2 regions of the Sporosarcina sp. P3 genome follow, and region 2 is predicted to be linked to the other one. Evidence: a T-box and tRNA genes for the amino acid it is inferred to sense, from the RefSeq annotation. Region 2 holds a T-box; the other holds one or more tRNA genes.
What was found. A T-box is a leader RNA that pairs with one kind of tRNA and senses whether it is charged. The one in region 2 lies ahead of alaS (alanine--tRNA ligase), so its partner is inferred to be a tRNA-Ala.

Region 1 (3,434 bases), on a different contig from region 2:
GTTTTAGGGATATTGATTTTACTAGTTGGATTTGTAAGAGATAAATAATTCTATAATCGGGCGCGTTTATAGAGAAGATTTCTTTGTAGTTGGCTAGTTGATTGGAGCGGAAGCCGGCGACTCCGGGAGGATCAGTGGGACAGGTGAAACACCCGTCGAAGCGAAGCGAAGAGGTGTGGTTCACCGCCCACCCTCCGGAACGCGTCCGGCTGCAGCGCAGATCAACGGTTTTCGACCACTAAGTCGTTATCGGGCGCAAATGTTGTATATCTTCTATTTAAATCACGTTATAACTTTGACAAAAAGCATGCAAAAAACCGCTAATTCAAATACGAATTAACGGTCTGCTTTATTCTGCATTTTGTACCAGTAAATCGAACAAGTTACTCAACCCGTATAAATAGCTGATTCCCTGTTATTACTTCTTCTCATCAATATGCAGAGTCTTGTCGTCTGTAAACTTTACATCCAACTCAAACTCATCATACGTATCAAGACCGTACCACTGCAGAATGCGATCAATCGCTTCTTCTTTAGTAGTTCCGCTATCGATCAAAATCTCCATAAACATCTTATGCATATCGTCAATTGCTTCATTTCCTTCGAGATCCACTTCTTGGAACTCGTTGACATACTCTGCATCATCAGGCTTTACATCTTCATAATCTGTTTCGATTTTCTTGCCGTCTTTCTTGATCGTCAAATCGAAATCGGTGAAGCCATAGCCGTCACCCGTGTTAATTGTGCTGCCTTCACCCTCATCTTCAATACTGATTGCCTCATCATTGTCCGGTGCCTCGTCTTTTGATGAGCAACCTCCTAGAAGTAAAATAGATGAAACCCCAACCATAGATAGTATTCTCATTAATGACATAAGCGCCACCCTTTCTAAAGTGTATACTACCTATATTATCACCGTAAAACAGCAACCTTAAACAAAAAAACGATCTCTTTGTAGACAGGAAAGTAAAGTAAACAGGAAATTAATGATATTTGCGCTCTAAGATGGAACCGAGCATTTGTCGAATCGGTAAGACTTGTCCGCTTGATAATCGAACTTTTCCATGATAATAGCCGACATGTTGTGTAATCGACATCTTCCTGACGAGATAGTGATCAAGCGTCTGGCATTGAAAGAATGGTTTAAATGTCAATTGGATATCATCTGAAAATTTCGTTTGAATTTTCCAAGCGCTTTTTGGGTCTTCTTTATCGCTCTTGAATACTACATCCTCATGAAATTTATGCATCGTACCTTCTACAAAGACCGCATTTTCTGTTAGTCCCGTGCCATCGGTCCAACGGCCGCCGAAATTCAAGCCGATACGTTTTCCACTTGTACGTTGAGAGGCCATTGCCCAGTCCCAATTCGTTCGGCCGTTCCACACGCCACGACCATAATCATAGACCGCGAAACTGTAATAAGGATTGAAATCATAGCGTCGATCTCCAACGCGAACATATCCGCCAGTCGGCATAATTGAATGCTTGGAAGTGAAGTGGAATGAATCTCGACTTTTCGGAATGACGACGTTCAAAGATTCATCTTTTTCGGGATGTATAATATGCAAATCTGCATGCAATACTTCATTATCAAAGTCAGGAATGAGAATTGACAAATGCGTTTCGCCTTGCATGTGGACGAGTTGAATCGTTATATCGTCATGTACGAATTTAATACTTTCAAGTGCCTCCTCAGGCATTTTAACGCGTCTGCCAAATGGGAGGGAAACATGTTTTTCATAGAAACGTTGAGTCTCGTAGTTGAGTATGTAAATTAGACAAATAACTTTATGATCTAGGTGTACAATTGAAGTAGTTAATAAAACGTCTTCCCCGTAAATGCACCAATTGTTCCAGCGCTTTTTTTTCCTGAAATGTCCTCTTAGATTGCTTCTCACTATTGGGTTGCGTGCGTATCCTATTGATTCGGGATTCAAAAGCCCCTTGGAGTCACACAGAGACACAGCTTCAGTCAACTCTTTTTCTTCATGCTGCATACCATTAACCACCTTTCTTGCCTATTGTCTTTTAAACGAACAGTTGATATACTCTATATTGTATCAGATATGAGGGGCATTAGCTCAGCTGGGAGAGCGTTGCGCTGGCAGTGCAAAGGTCAGGGGTTCGAGCCCCCTATGCTCCATTCAAACGATAGCGGCAGTTCTTGAGTACATCTTCAAGAGCTGTCGCTTTTTCTATTTAACATCATACTAGTCTACATATATTCCCCTTTATCATTCACAATGAAACTATTTACTGTTGTATAATTATTCATTATGTCGTATATTAAAAATATAGAAAATAATCGTTATAAGACTTCGTCCAATATATGTAGTATACAAGCAAACGTATACATATACTTATAGACAGGCGTCGGTAGGTAACTTATAATTGTATTAATTTAGAATATTTATACTAGTAGAGAGAGAAGGGGAAATGTATGAAGAAGATGTTTACAGCACTATTACTAATCCTAGTATTGGTCGTCGCTGGATGTAGTAGTAACGATGGAGGAGCAGGATCAACAGAGAAGTCCACGTTAAAGAATATTAAAGACAACAAGAAATTGGTGATCGGAATTGCACCAGGCTATTTCCCTTTTGAAATGAAAAGCATTGACGGCGGATTTGTCGGCTACGATATCGATCTAGCAAATGCGGTAGGGGAAGCGCTAAATACAGAAGTAGAATTTAAACAGTTCGTATTTGACGGCTTAGGACCAGCTTTGCAAATAGGTGAAGTAGATATGGTCATCGCAGGGATGACGATTCGCGGAGACCGTGCATTATCTATTAGTATGTCAAATCCTTATTATAAAACAGGTCAGGCGATCATGGTGCCAGCTGCCAATAAAGGTATCAAGTCATGGGAAGAGCTTGATGTAAAAGGGAATAAAATTGCTGTAGGGATCGGAACTACAGGAGCGTTACTTGCGAAGACTCAGTTCAAAAACGCGGAAGTCGTAGATTTCGAAGATTTCCCGTTAGCAGCTACAACAATGGGCTCAGGGCAGGCGGATGCAGTCGTCTATGATGAACCTGCTATTGCTGTATGGCGCTTGGAGCACGAAGGGGAAGTTCATCAACTTGAAGGTTTGCTGTCAGCTGAAAACTTAGGAATTGCAGTAAAGAAAAATGACTTTGAAACAATTCAATGGTTGAACTCATTTTTGCATAGCTATGTGGATAGCCCCGAAGAATTGGAATCCAGAAGTCGCTGGTTTGAGGAAAGCGACTGGCTAGATAAGGTTTCAGGAGAATAATATGGGTGGCTATGAATATGACTTCAGTGTAATATCGCAAAATATGGATATCTTTATTGAAGGGGCGCTGAAAACACTCGAAATTTCAGCAATCGCATTATTGCTGGCTATTCCGATGGGTATTATCATCGGAATGGGTCGGATTTCCCGCAATAGATTCATCCGTATT
Region 2 (3,434 bases):
GGAAGACAACCGTGATTAGAGGCTTAGTTGAGGCGTACGCAGAACTGCACGGTATTTCACTTGACTTGGAAGAATATGCTCGTAAAAAAGAGCCGTTCCCGATTATTTTAGCAGCACCTACTGGACGCGCCGCGAAGCGGATGTCCGAATCGACTGGATTACCTGCCATGACGATCCACCGTTTACTTGGTTTTACGGGGCAGGAAGACGAAGAAGAGACAGAGCGGGAAGTGGATGGAAATCTCATTATCATTGATGAAACGTCTATGGTAGATACTTGGCTCATGCATCAGCTGTTAAAAGCTGTCCGCGACGACGCACAGTTATTATTCGTTGGAGACCAAGACCAACTACCTTCTGTTGGACCCGGACAAGTGTTGCATGACTTTATGCAGTCAGGGAAAATTCCCGTCGTGGAATTGACCGATATTTTCCGCCAAAGTGAAGGCTCGACAATCATTGAAATGGCGCATATGATCAAGCAAAAAGAATGGACGATGGACGTCACAAAGAAAACGTCTGATCGCTCATTTATTAAAGCATCGAGTGAACAAATTTTACCTGTAGTCAAACAAATCGTCCAAAATGCGACATCAAAAGGGCATTCCATTAAAGACATCCAAGTGCTGGCTCCGATGTATAAAGGTCCGGCAGGTATAGATGGCTTGAATAAAATGATCCAAGACGTGACGAATCCACCTGCAGAGGGAAGAAAAGAAATGGTTTTCGGTGAAACGACTTATCGCGTCGGAGATAAAGTACTGCAACTCGTCAATCAACCGGAAAGCAATGTTTTTAACGGAGATATGGGGGAAGTCGTCGCGATCATGCTAGCGAAAGAAACTACTGACAAAAAAGCGATCATGGTCGTTTCGTATGATGGCAATGAAGTGCAGTATGAACGGAGCGACTTAAATCAGCTGACACTTGCATATTGTTGTTCTATCCATAAATCCCAAGGTAGTGAATTTCCGATTGTCGTCATGCCGATCGTCAGAAGTCAGCGGAAAATGTTACGTCGTAATCTACTGTACACAGGAATTACACGAGCGAAGAATTTCTTAATATTGTGCGGGGAAGCGGAAGAATTTAAAGCAGGGATTGCGCGCACAGACGAAACAGAACGACAGACGACGCTACAAGAACGCATTACAGGAGAAACACAAGAAGTTCAAACATCAACGCTTAAGGAAACCAGTACGCGCCATACAGCACCTGCAAAAGAGACAGTTGAACCACGTGATACGTCGCAAGCAAAGTTAACGATGGACAATTTTACTGGAATCGATCCCCTCATTGGCATGCACAACGTATCGCCATTCGACTTTCTTGAAGTGACGGATTGACAAAGCGAAAGAACTTTCCTATAATTCGTTTAGAAATAATGAAAAACGTTGAAGGAACAAGTACCTGTTTACTCTGTGTTATAGAAAAGAGCTTCTTGGCTGAAAAAGCTCTCTCAGATTTACAGCGAACGCTATTCCGAAGTTGCAGGTTAATCCCTGCCGTCTTGCCGCGTTAAGGCAACTCGAGATACCGCGTCATGCGGTAATTAGGGTGGTACCGCGATCAATAAAATCTTCGCCCCTTTATACAAGGGGGGGAGTTTTTTTAATTTTAGGAGGAACAAAACGATGAGAAAACTTACGGCATCTGAAATTCGCCAAATGTTTTTAGACTATTTTCAAGAGCACGGACATACTGTAGAACCATCAGCTGCATTAGTGCCAGTTGATGATGCATCACTACTATGGATCAACAGTGGAGTCGCCACATTGAAGAAATACTTTGATGGACGAGTGATTCCTGAAAATCCGCGGATTACGAATGCACAAAAATCCATCCGCACAAACGATATTGAAAATGTCGGCTACACAGCACGTCACCATACGTTCTTTGAAATGCTCGGCAACTTTTCTATTGGTGATTATTTCAAAGAAGAAGCCATTGTGCGTGCGTGGGATTTCCTGACAAATGAACAATGGATTGGTTTTGATCCAGAACGATTATCCATTACTATCCATCCGGAAGATGAAGAAGCGTACGCAATCTGGAAAAATCAGATCGGTATTCCAGAAGAGCGTATCATTCGTCTTGAAGGAAACTTCTGGGATATCGGCGAAGGTCCGAGTGGTCCGAACTCTGAAATCTTCTACGATCGTGGCCCCACTTACGGCGACGATTTCTCAGATCCTGAATTATATCCAGGTGGAGAAAACGAACGCTATTTGGAAATTTGGAACTTAGTATTCTCTGAGTTCAATCATAATCCTGATCACACGTACACACCGCTTCCGAAGAAAAACATCGATACAGGAATGGGTCTTGAGCGTATGGCATCGGTGATCCAAGACGTGCCTACAAACTTCGATACAGACTTGTTCTTGCCGATCATTGAAGCCGTTGAAAATGTATCAGGCAGAAAATACGGTGAATCTACGCAAGTAGACACAGCATTTAAAGTAATCTCGGATCATATCCGCACAGTAGCATTCGCTATCGGAGATGGAGCACTTCCATCCAATGAAGGCCGCGGCTATGTTTTACGTCGTCTATTAAGAAGAGCAGTTCGTTTCGCGAAACAACTAGGCATTGATAAGCCGTTCATGTACATGCTGGTGCCAATTGTCGGGGATATCATGAAAGACTTCTACCCTGAAGTCCATGAGAAACAAGCATTCATTATGAAAGTCGTGAAAAACGAAGAAGATCGTTTCCACGAAACCTTGCATGATGGTATGGCGATTCTAACGACAATCATTGAAAAGGCAAAAGCTTCAGGCTTGCCAATCGTTTCAGGCAGCGACGCATTCAAACTCTATGACACATACGGCTTCCCGTTTGAACTGACAGAGGAATTCGCTCTTGAAGAAGATGTGGCAGTCGATCGTATCGGATTTGACGAAGAAATGGCTGCACAACGAAATCGTGCACGTGCTGCGCGTGCTGCTTCAGACTCTATGCATGTTCAATCGGGCGTACTTGGTGAAATTCATGAAGCAAGTGAATTCATTGGCTATGGTCAACTAGAAACAACCGCGATCGTCAACGTCCTAGTTCAAGATGGTCAACGGATCGCGCATGCATCTGAAGGAGAAACCGTACAACTTATGCTAGACCAGACGCCTTTCTACGCGGAAAGTGGCGGTCAAATAGCTGATAAAGGAACGATCTCCAACGAATCGTTTATAGCGGAAGTTCGCGACGTGAAAAAAGCACCGAATGGACAGAACTTGCACACGGTCTTCATCAGTTCAGGTGAATTGAATGAAGGCGCATCAGTTAGCGCAAAAGTGGACGAGTATTCACGAAGTCTGACAGTCAAAAATCATACAGCTACACACTTATTGCATCGCGCTTTGAAAGATGTTCTAGGGGAACATGTCAATCAAGCAGGGTCATATGTTGGACCGGATCGCCTTCGCTTTGACTTC

Region 1: it has a tRNA-Ala gene. The T-box ahead of alaS (alanine--tRNA ligase) is inferred to sense a tRNA for this amino acid. The anticodon was not compared.

The regions. Positions count from the first base shown of each region.
Region 1 is NZ_PDZE01000005.1:81,046-84,479, forward strand. It holds gene CSV61_RS07905 (hypothetical protein) at 1-48, shown strand, start outside; gene CSV61_RS07910 (YusW family protein) at 419-874, opposite strand; gene CSV61_RS07915 (DUF2804 domain-containing protein) at 984-2,000, opposite strand; tRNA gene CSV61_RS07920 (tRNA-Ala) at 2,074-2,146, shown strand; gene CSV61_RS07925 (transporter substrate-binding domain-containing protein) at 2,444-3,265, shown strand; gene CSV61_RS07930 (amino acid ABC transporter permease) at 3,267-3,434, shown strand, end outside.
Region 2 is NZ_PDZE01000001.1:17,391-20,824, forward strand. It holds gene recD2 (SF1B family DNA helicase RecD2) at 1-1,346, shown strand, start outside; T-box leader at 1,386-1,592, shown strand; gene alaS (alanine--tRNA ligase) at 1,635-3,434, shown strand, end outside.